Regions from separate parts of the Kineococcus arenarius subsp. arenarius genome, predicted to be linked through region 3. Evidence: riboswitches for the same ligand, from Rfam matches in the RefSeq annotation. Region 3 holds a riboswitch; each other region holds the start of a gene.
The links. Region 3 has a riboswitch for S-adenosylmethionine ahead of sfnG (dimethylsulfone monooxygenase SfnG). Riboswitches for the same ligand answer to the same signal wherever they lie in the genome.
Positions count from the first base shown of each region.

Region 1 (2,188 bases), on a different contig from region 3:
AGCAGCCAGAACGTCACCGAGCGGGCCCCCTCGGCGGAGCCGGAGGCGAAGACGAGGAAGCTCGTGGCCGCGTGCAGCGCGTAGCCGACGGCGACGCCCGCCAGCAGCAGCCGCGCCGAGGTGACCTGCCCGGCGCCGCGGGCGACGGCGTACACCAGGACCGAGGCCGCCAGGGCGCCGGTGAACGCGCTGCCGGCCAGGGCGTGCTCGCCCCAGCCGGCGCCGGCCCCCAGCAGCAGCGCCGCCGCGGCACCCGTGGAGGCGCCGGAGCTGACGCCCAGCAGCTGCGGGTCGGCCAGCGGGTTGCGCACCATCGCCTGCAGCGCCGTCCCGCACACCGCCAGCCCGGCGCCGACGGCCAGGCCCAGCAGGACCCGGGGCAGGCGCACGTCGTGCACCACGGCGTCGACGACCGGGTCCCACGTCACCCGGGCCGGGACGCCCACGAGGTGGTGGCCGGCCACGCGCAGCACGTCGGCCGGGGAGATCGCGACGGCGCCCACGACCGCGCCGAGCAGCGCCGCGAGGCCGGTCAGGGCGCCCAGCGCCAGCAGCACCAGGGCGCTGCGGCGGGCCCGGGCCCGCCGCCCGCGCGGGGCGGGGGGAGGGGGGGGCGGGGCGGGGCGCCGCCGGGGCGGGGCGCCGGCTGACGGCACGGGGACCTCCTGCGGGCGCGGGACGGCGGGCGGGCTTGTTGCAACCTACTCGCGACAAGCGGCGGCGGGCGCGCCGGTGCGGGCGCCGGGCGCGGCCGCCCCCGGGCGCCCCGCCGCGTTTTGACGCTCCCTCGGGCCCGTCGTTACGATTCCCGACGGCATCGAGCGTCAGCGACAAGCCCTGGCTTGCTGACCGGCAACCCTCGTCCGCGGTGGGGTGCTCCAGGTGAAAGCCCGGCGGGGCGGTGCGCCCCGCAAGCGTGTGGCCGTGCCGTCGCAGCAGCGCCGGACCGGCCTGGCCGATCAGGAGGCGACCCGTCGTGAGCCCGCGCGCCACGCCCCCCTCGTGTCCGCGGGGCGGCGCCGCCACCGGCGGCTGACCGCCCGCCCCTGCCGACCCCCGCGCCGCCGGACCCGGCGCCGGGGGACCCGAACCCCGCACCACCCCACGAGGAGCCCCGAGTTGTCCAGCGCCGCCACCCCTCCTTCCCTGCCCGACAAGCCCGGCCGCAGCAAGGCGCCGCTCGTCATCGGCGCCGCCGCCCTGGCGATCATCGCGATCATCGTGGTGCTCGTCGTGCGGAACACCGGCGACGACGACACCACCACCACGGCGGCCGGCGAGACGCAGACCGTGCGCATCGGCGTCACCGACCAGGCCGAGCCGTACTGGAACACCTACGTCGACCTCGCGAGCGAGCGCCTCGGCGTCGACGTGGAACTGGTGAACTTCTCCGACTACAGCCTGCCGAACCCGGCGCTGAGCCAGGGCGAGGTCGACCTCAACCAGTTCCAGCACACCCAGTACCTGGCGGACTACAACGTCACCGCCGACGACGACCTGCAGCCGATCGGCTCCACCGCCGTCTACCCGCTGCCGCTGTACTCCACCCAGTACGAGGACCCCTCGCAGTTCCCGCAGGGCGCGAAGGTCGCCATCCCGGACGACGCCATCAACGAGGCGCGCGCGCTGCTCGTGCTGCAGGACGCGGGCCTGCTGACCCTCGCCGACGGCGGCTCGGCGTTCTCCACCGTCGCGGACGTGCAGGAGGCGAAGGTCGAGGTCGTCCCGCTGGACGCCTCGCAGACCGCCGGTGCGCTGCAGAACGGTTCCGTGGTCGGCGCCGTCGTGAACAACAACTACGCCACCAGCGCCGGGCTGCCCGTCGAGGACGTCGTCCACCAGGACGACCCCGAGAGCGAGTCCGCGGTGCCGTACGTGAACCTCTTCGTCTCCCGCGCCGAGGACACCGGCAACCAGACGTACCTGGACCTCGCCCAGCTCATCCACGACCCCGCGGTGCTGGAGGAGTTCGTGCAGAGCTACCCGCAGGCCGTCGTGCGCGACGTCGACCCCGCCACCCTGCAGGAGCAGCTGGCGGACGTCGAGGAGGACGCGCGGGCGGCGCAGGGCTGAGATGGCCGACCCCATCGTGCGCCTGCAGGGCGTCACCAAGCGGTACGAGCGCGGCGGCGGGGTCGTCACCGCCGTCGACGACGTCAGCCTGGACGTGCACGCCGGCGAGGTCATC
Region 1 is NZ_JBJLSE010000003.1:87,391-89,578, forward strand. Features, by position in the region: gene ACRYM0_RS02070 (FecCD family ABC transporter permease) at 1-656, opposite strand, end outside; SAM riboswitch class IV at 814-923, shown strand; gene ACRYM0_RS02075 (MetQ/NlpA family ABC transporter substrate-binding protein) at 1,120-2,073, shown strand; gene ACRYM0_RS02080 (methionine ABC transporter ATP-binding protein) at 2,075-2,188, shown strand, end outside.
Region 1: linked by a shared signal. The riboswitch ahead of ACRYM0_RS02075 (MetQ/NlpA family ABC transporter substrate-binding protein) and the one ahead of sfnG (dimethylsulfone monooxygenase SfnG) in region 3 are both predicted to bind S-adenosylmethionine.

Region 2 (2,188 bases), on a different contig from region 3:
CGCGTAGTCGAGGCGGACGGTGTCCCCGCCACCGGACGCGGAACCGGCGGACGGCGCCGTTCCGGTGGAGGACTCCCCCTGCACGCAGCCGGCGGCACCGAGGGCGACGCCGCCGAACAGGGCACCCAGGGCGGTGCGGCGCGCGAGGGGGCGGGGGAAGTGGGACACGGTTCTCTCCAGGGGCAGGGTCGCCCGCACGAGCGGCGGACGACGGGGTTCGCAGGGGTCAGCAGGCGTGCCGCGGGGTTCGCGGGTGCAGCGGTGCCCGGGCCGGGGGCCGGGCGCTCAGGCGTGCGCGCGCGGCACGCCGAGCAGTTCGAGCAGTTCCACGCGCAGGTGGGCGAGGTCGGCGTCGCCCCGGTCGCGCGGGCGCGGCGGCCCCACGGCCAGGTCGCGCACGACGTGGGCGCCGGCACGGCCCTCGGTGGTTCCCAGCACCAGCACGCGGTCGGCCAGGTGCAGCGCCTCGTCGACGTCGTGGGTGACGAGCAGGACGGTCGCACCGGTACCGCGCTGCACGTCGTCCAGCAGGTCCTGCATCTTCAGGCGGGTCAGGGCGTCGAGCGCGGCGAACGGCTCGTCCAGCAGCAGGACACCGGGGCGGCGCACCAGGGCGCGGGCCAGCGCGGCGCGCTGGGCCATGCCGCCGGACACCCGGCGCGGGCGGTGACCGGCGAACCCGGCCAGGCCCACGGTCTCCAGCTGGTGCAGCACCTGCGCGCGCCCCTCGGCGCGGGGGGTGCCCAGCGGCAGCCCCAGGGCGACGTTGCCGGCCAGGTCCCGCCACGGCAGCAGCCGCGGCTCCTGGAACACCACGGCCGTGCGCCCGCCCACCCCGCGCACCGGCTCGCCGCCGACCTCCACGGTGCCGGAGGTGGGGGTGTCCAGCCCGGCGACCAGGCGCAGCAGGGTGGACTTGCCGGAGCCGGACGCGCCCAGCAGCGCCACGGTGCTGCCGGGCGCCACGTCCACGTCCACCCCGGCCAGGACGTCGTGCCTGCCGGAGCCGGTGGTGAACGAGCGCCCCACCCCCCGCAGGGCGACGCCGGCGGCCTCGACGCGCTGCGCCGCGGGCGCACCGCCGGGTGCTGCCACGGCGGGGCCGGGCACAGCGGGGCCGGGCACGGCGGCGCCGGACGTGGCTGGACTGGACGCGGGACGCGTGGGTACGGCCGACACTGCTCCTCCATCGCTCCTGGCGTGAGCACCGCACCGCCCGCTCCGGCCAGGGAGCTGATGGAGGTTGCTGCGGCGTCGTCGAGCCAGGTCTCTCGGCCGCTCTGGATGGTGGCGTCATCAAACGCGAGGACGCCCGCACCTGTCAAAACGGGTGGCCCCCGAGAGGGTGACGTGCGTTTTCACCACGGGGCGCACGCGCGCGACTACGGTGGACGAGCCATGCCGTTCTCCCGGACAGCCCCCCACCCCGCCCCCCGCACCGCGGCGCCGGGCGTGGCGGAACCGTGGACGACGACGGCGAACGCGGTCACCGCGGTGCGCACCGCGGTCGCGGTCGCGCTCGGGTGCGCGGCGGCCGCCACCGGCTCACCGGCGCTGCTGCTGGTGGCGTACCTGGCGTACTGGGTGGGCGACGTGCTCGACGGCGCCGTGGCGCGCCTGATGGACCAGGAGACGCGCCAGGGGGCGGTGCTGGACATCCTCAGCGACCGCGCCTGCACCGCCGTGCTGCTGACGACCTACCTCGGCTGGCACCCCTCCATCGCCGTGCCCGCAGCGGTGTTCCTGCTGCAGTTCATGGTCGTGGACTGCCTGCTGTCGCTGGCCTTCCTGCGCTGGCCGCTGGTCAGCCCCAACCACTTCCACCTCGTCGACCGGCGGGTCTGGCTGTGGAACTGGTCGAAGCCGGCGAAGGCGCTGAACACCTCGGGCGTGGTGGCGTGCCTCGTGCTGGGCTTCGAGGGGGCGGCGACGGCGGTCGCCGTGGCGGTGCTGGCCGTCAAGTGCCTCTCCGCCGTCCGGGTGGCCCGCCTGAGCCGGGCCCCGCGGTGACGCGCCCGTGGAGGACCTGAGGGCCACCGGTGTCGCGCTGGAGGTCCTCGCCGCGATCGCCGTGGGGGCCGTCTCGGCCGTCCTGCCCGTCGTCAACGCCGAGGCGGTGGTGCTCGCCGCGGCCGTCGGCAGGCCCCGCACGGCCGTTCCCGTGGTCCTCGGCGTGGCGCTGGGCCAG
Region 2 is NZ_JBJLSE010000025.1:28,147-30,334, reverse strand. Features, by position in the region: gene ACRYM0_RS08630 (aliphatic sulfonate ABC transporter substrate-binding protein) at 1-168, opposite strand, end outside; gene ACRYM0_RS08625 (ABC transporter ATP-binding protein) at 286-1,095, opposite strand; SAM riboswitch class I at 1,184-1,291, opposite strand; gene ACRYM0_RS08620 (CDP-alcohol phosphatidyltransferase family protein) at 1,399-2,010, shown strand; gene ACRYM0_RS08615 (hypothetical protein) at 2,018-2,188, shown strand, end outside.
Region 2: linked by a shared signal. The riboswitch ahead of ACRYM0_RS08625 (ABC transporter ATP-binding protein) and the one ahead of sfnG (dimethylsulfone monooxygenase SfnG) in region 3 are both predicted to bind S-adenosylmethionine.

Region 3 (2,188 bases):
CCCAGGGCACCGACCCCGCCCGGCGCACCGGCTTCTGGGTGACCGGCGCCACCGTGTTCGTCGGCTGGAACCTCGCGACCCTGCTGGGGGCGCTGCTCGGCGACGCGCTCGGCGACCCGCGCCGCTACGGCCTGGACGCGGCCGCCGCGGCGGCGTTCCTGGCGCTGCTGTGGCCGCGGCTGCGCCGGCGCGAGGCGGCCGCCGTGGCGGCGGTCGCCGCCCTGGTCGCGCTGCTGCTCGTGCCGGTCGTGCCGGTGGGGTTGCCGGTCGTCGCGGCGGCGCTGGTGGCCCTGCTCGCCGGCCTGCGCCGCGAACGGGCCGGGGAGCGTGCCGGCGAGCGGGCGGGGGAGGGGGCGTGAGCACCTGGGTCGCGGTCCTGGCCGCGGGCGCGGTCGCCTACGCCCTCAAGCTGGCCGGGCACCTGGTGCCCGCCCGCCTGCTGGAGCACCCCCGCGCCCGGCGGGTGGGTGCGCTGCTGCCCGCGGCGCTGCTGGCGGCGCTGGTGGTCGTGCAGACCGCGAGCGACGGCGACCGCCTCGTCCTGGACGCGCGCGCCGTCGGCCTGGGGGTCGCGGCGCTCGCGCTGGCCCTGCGGGCGCCGTTCCTGCTCGTCATCGTGCTGGCGGCCGCCGCGGCGGCGGGGGTGCGGGCCCTGACCGGCTGGGGGTGAGGGCAGGCCCGCCGCCGGCCCGGGGTGTCGTGGCGGTGGGGGCGGGCAGCGGGTTGCGCTGGCCGGAACCATCCAGAGCGGCTGAGAGACCTGGCTCGGGGACGCCGCAGCAACCACGGGGAACCGCTGGTGCTACCGCCAGGACCGATGGAGGAGCTCACCCGCATGCCCGTGAAGTTCGCCTACTGGGTCCCCAACGTCTCCGGCGGTCTCGTCGTCTCCACGATCGAGCAGCGCACGAGCCACGACCCCGCCTACAACGTCGAGGTCGCCCGCGCCGCCGAGCGCGTGGGTTTCGAGTACGCGCTGACGCAGGTGCGCTACCTCGCCTCCTACGGCGCGGACGCCCAGCACGAGTCCACATCGTTCTCCCTGGCGCTGCTGCTGGCCACCCAGAAGCTCAAGGTGATCGCGGCCGTGCACCCGTTCTTCTGGCACCCGGGGGTGCTGGCGAAGTTCGCCGCGACCGCGCAGGAGATCACCGGCGGCCGCCTCGCGCTGAACGTCGTCTCCGGCTGGTTCAAGGACGAGGCCACCCAGCTGGGCGTCACGTGGCACGAACACGACGACCGCTACCGGCAGTCGGAGGAGTTCATCAGCCTGCTGCGCGGGGTGTGGTCGCAGGACGGGTACTCCCAGGAGGGGGACTTCTTCAGCGCCCGGGACATCACGTTCCGCCCGCAGCCGAAGGTGCAGCCGGAGGTGTTCCAGGGCGGCAACTCCACCGCCGCCCAGGCCATGGCCGGCCGCGTCAGCGACTGGTACTTCATGAACGGCAAGTCGATCGCCGGCGCCGCCGAGCAGGTGCGCGAGGTCAGCTCCCTGGCCGCCGCGAACGGCCGGTCGATCCGTTTCGGCCTCAACGGTTTCGCGCTGGTGCGCGACACCCGCGAGGAGGCGGAGGCGGTCCTGGAGGAGATCGTCGCCAAGGCCGACGTCGCCAAGGTCGAGGGTTTCGGCGCCGCCGTGCAGGAGGCCGGCAACGCCACGAGGGACCGCAAGGGCATGTGGGCGGACAGCGGGTTCCGCGACCTGGTGCAGTACAACGACGGGTTCCGCACCGGGCTGGTCGGCACCCCCGACGAGGTCGCCCGCCGCGTCCTGGCGTACTCCCTGGTGGGGGTGGACCTGCTGCTGCTGGGGTTCCTGCACGTCAAGGAGGAGGTCGAGGCGTTCGGGGAGCTGGTGATCCCGCGCGTGCGCGAGCTGGAGCAGCGCCTCGCCGACGGCGAGGACCTCGCCCTGGGCGCCGAGCTGGACGAGGCGGTCGCCGCCGCGGGCGGCCGCGTGCCGTCGCCGGCCTGACGCGCGCCGGGCACGTCGACCACCGGGCGCGTACGGTGCTCCGGTGACCGCCCCCACCACCTGCCCCACCGCCGGGAGCACCGAGCTCGTCGTCCTGCTCACCGAGGACGGCGTGCCGTGCGGGACCGCGCCCAAGGCGAGCGTCCACCACGCCGCCACGCCCCTGCACCTGGCGTTCTCCTGCTGGGTCCTGGACGGCGCCGGGCGCACCCT
Region 3 is NZ_JBJLSE010000144.1:4,401-6,588, forward strand. Features, by position in the region: gene ACRYM0_RS19925 (AzlC family ABC transporter permease) at 1-359, shown strand, start outside; gene ACRYM0_RS19930 (AzlD domain-containing protein) at 356-670, shown strand; SAM riboswitch class I at 736-824, shown strand; gene sfnG (dimethylsulfone monooxygenase SfnG) at 818-1,975, shown strand; gene idi (isopentenyl-diphosphate Delta-isomerase) at 2,019-2,188, shown strand, end outside.

Region 4 (2,188 bases), on a different contig from region 3:
GCCGCGGTGAACGCCGACCACTGCTCGGGCACGTCGTCCTCGTAGTAGATCGCCTCCACCGGGCACACCGGCTCGCAGGCACCGCAGTCGACGCACTCGTCGGGCTGGATGTACAGCGAGCGCTCGCCCTCGTAGATGCAGTCGACAGGGCACTCCTCGATGCAGGCCTTGTCCTTGACGTCCACGCAGGGCTGGGCGATGACGTACGTCACTGCGCGCTGCTCCTCTCGCTGTCGGTGGTGGTGAGCGTGCGGGCGGTGCGGCGGTGCCGGCGCACCGAGTGGGCCACGGCGAGGGCGCCGACGACCAGCACGAGCGCGTAGACGGCCCAGCGGACCGGGTCGGTGGCCCCGACGGCGTCGCTGCGCAGCAGGGTGCGCGAGTTCGTCAGGACGATGACGGCGCCGACGGCCGAGCCCAGCACGTGCGGCGGGGCGTAGCGCACCAGCCAGGCGGCGATGGGCGCGGCGATCAGTCCGCCGAGCAGCAGCGCCAGCACCCACGTCCAGGCGATGCCCTGCGATCCGAGCCCCACGAGGAAACCCGCGCTGGCGGCCACGGCGACGAGGAACTCGCTGGTGTCCACCGAGCCGATGACCTTGCGGGCCTCCAGCCGGCCGGAGGCCAGCAGGGCGGGGGTGCCCACGGGACCCCAGCCGCCGCCACCGGTCGCGTCCACGAACCCGGCGAACAGGCCCAGCGGCGCCAGGAAGCGCCGCCGCAGCGGCCGGTGCAGTGACCTCTCGTCGAAGCGCGCCACCGCGGAGCGCAGCAGCACGTACACGCCCAGCAGCAGCAGCACGGCACTGATGACGGGGGCGGCGACGTCCGTGGGCAGCGACGACAGCACCGTCGCGCCGAGGAAGGCCCCGACCGCGCCGGGCACCCCCACGCGCACCACGACGCGCCAGTCCACGTTGCCGAAGCGCCAGTGCGCGGCCCCGGAGGCCAGCGTGGTGCCGATCTCCGCGAGGTGGACGGTGGCGGACGCGGCGGCGGGGCTCGCCCCGACGACGAGCAGCAGCGTCGTGGAGGTGACCCCGTAGGCCATGCCGAGGGAGCCGTCGACGAGCTGAGCCAGCAGGCCGACCAGGGCGAGCAGGGCGAACTTGTGCACGAGGAGAGCCGTCCGTACGTCCGTGGACCCGCAGGTCCGCGCTTGCCGGACGCCGAACGGCGACCGGCCGGGTCCTCACCCGGAGCACCCCGCCGCGACAGGAGGGTTGCCGACCAGCGAGCCGGGGCTTGACGCTGGTACTCGTGACCGCCACTGACGGTAGACGACCCCCGGGGGGCGGTCAACACCTCACCACACCGGCGAGAACGGCGCGGTTCCCCCCGCTCCGCCCGTCCGCGCCGCGCGGACCTCCGGGACCGTGTTGGAGTTCGTGCGCTCGTGCCCTACCGTGGTCCCGTGGTCCAGCCCTCTGCCGTGCGCCTCGTCTCGCGCCGGTACGTCGACCTCATGCGGCTGCAGAGCGCCTACGCGTGCCGTCCCGGTCGCTCGCTGCACCCCACCAGCTGAGGGCCTCCTCACGAGGAGGACCCGTCTCCCCCGTGAGGTTCCATGACACCCGACGCCAGCACCGCCCCCCCCGAGCAGACCGCCCCGGCGGCTCCCCGCCGCACACCGCGCGCCCCGCGCCCCGGTGGCAACGGGCAGTGGCGCGTCGACGGCACCGCCCCGCTCAACCACAACGAGGAGTTCAAGGCCGCCGACGGGGGGCTGAACGTCCGTGAGCGCATCGAGAACGTCTACGCGGCCGGGGGTTTCTCCTCGATCGCGCCCGACGACCTCAACGGGCGGTTCCGCTGGTGGGGGCTGTACACCCAGCGCCGCCCCGGCATCGACGGCGGGCGCACCGCGCAGCTGTCCGCGCAGGAGCTGTCCGACGAGTTCTTCATGCTGCGCGTGCGGATCGACGGCGGAGCGCTGACGACGGAGCAGTTGCGCGTCGTGGCCGGCATCTCCACCGAGTTCGCCCGCGACACGGCCGACATCACCGACCGGCAGAACGTGCAGCTGCACTGGGTGCGCATCGAGGACGTCCCGGAGATCTGGCGCCGGCTCGAGGCCGTGGGGCTGCAGACGACCGAGGCGTGCGGGGACACCCCGCGCGTGGTGCTGGGCAGCCCGGTCGCGGGCATCGCCCGTGACGAGGTCATCGACCCGACGCCGGTGATCACG
Region 4 is NZ_JBJLSE010000050.1:19,643-21,830, reverse strand. Features, by position in the region: gene fdxA (ferredoxin) at 1-212, opposite strand, end outside; gene ACRYM0_RS12890 (sulfite exporter TauE/SafE family protein) at 209-1,117, opposite strand; SAM riboswitch class IV at 1,151-1,266, opposite strand; gene ACRYM0_RS12885 (nitrite/sulfite reductase) at 1,568-2,188, shown strand, end outside.
Region 4: linked by a shared signal. The riboswitch ahead of ACRYM0_RS12890 (sulfite exporter TauE/SafE family protein) and the one ahead of sfnG (dimethylsulfone monooxygenase SfnG) in region 3 are both predicted to bind S-adenosylmethionine.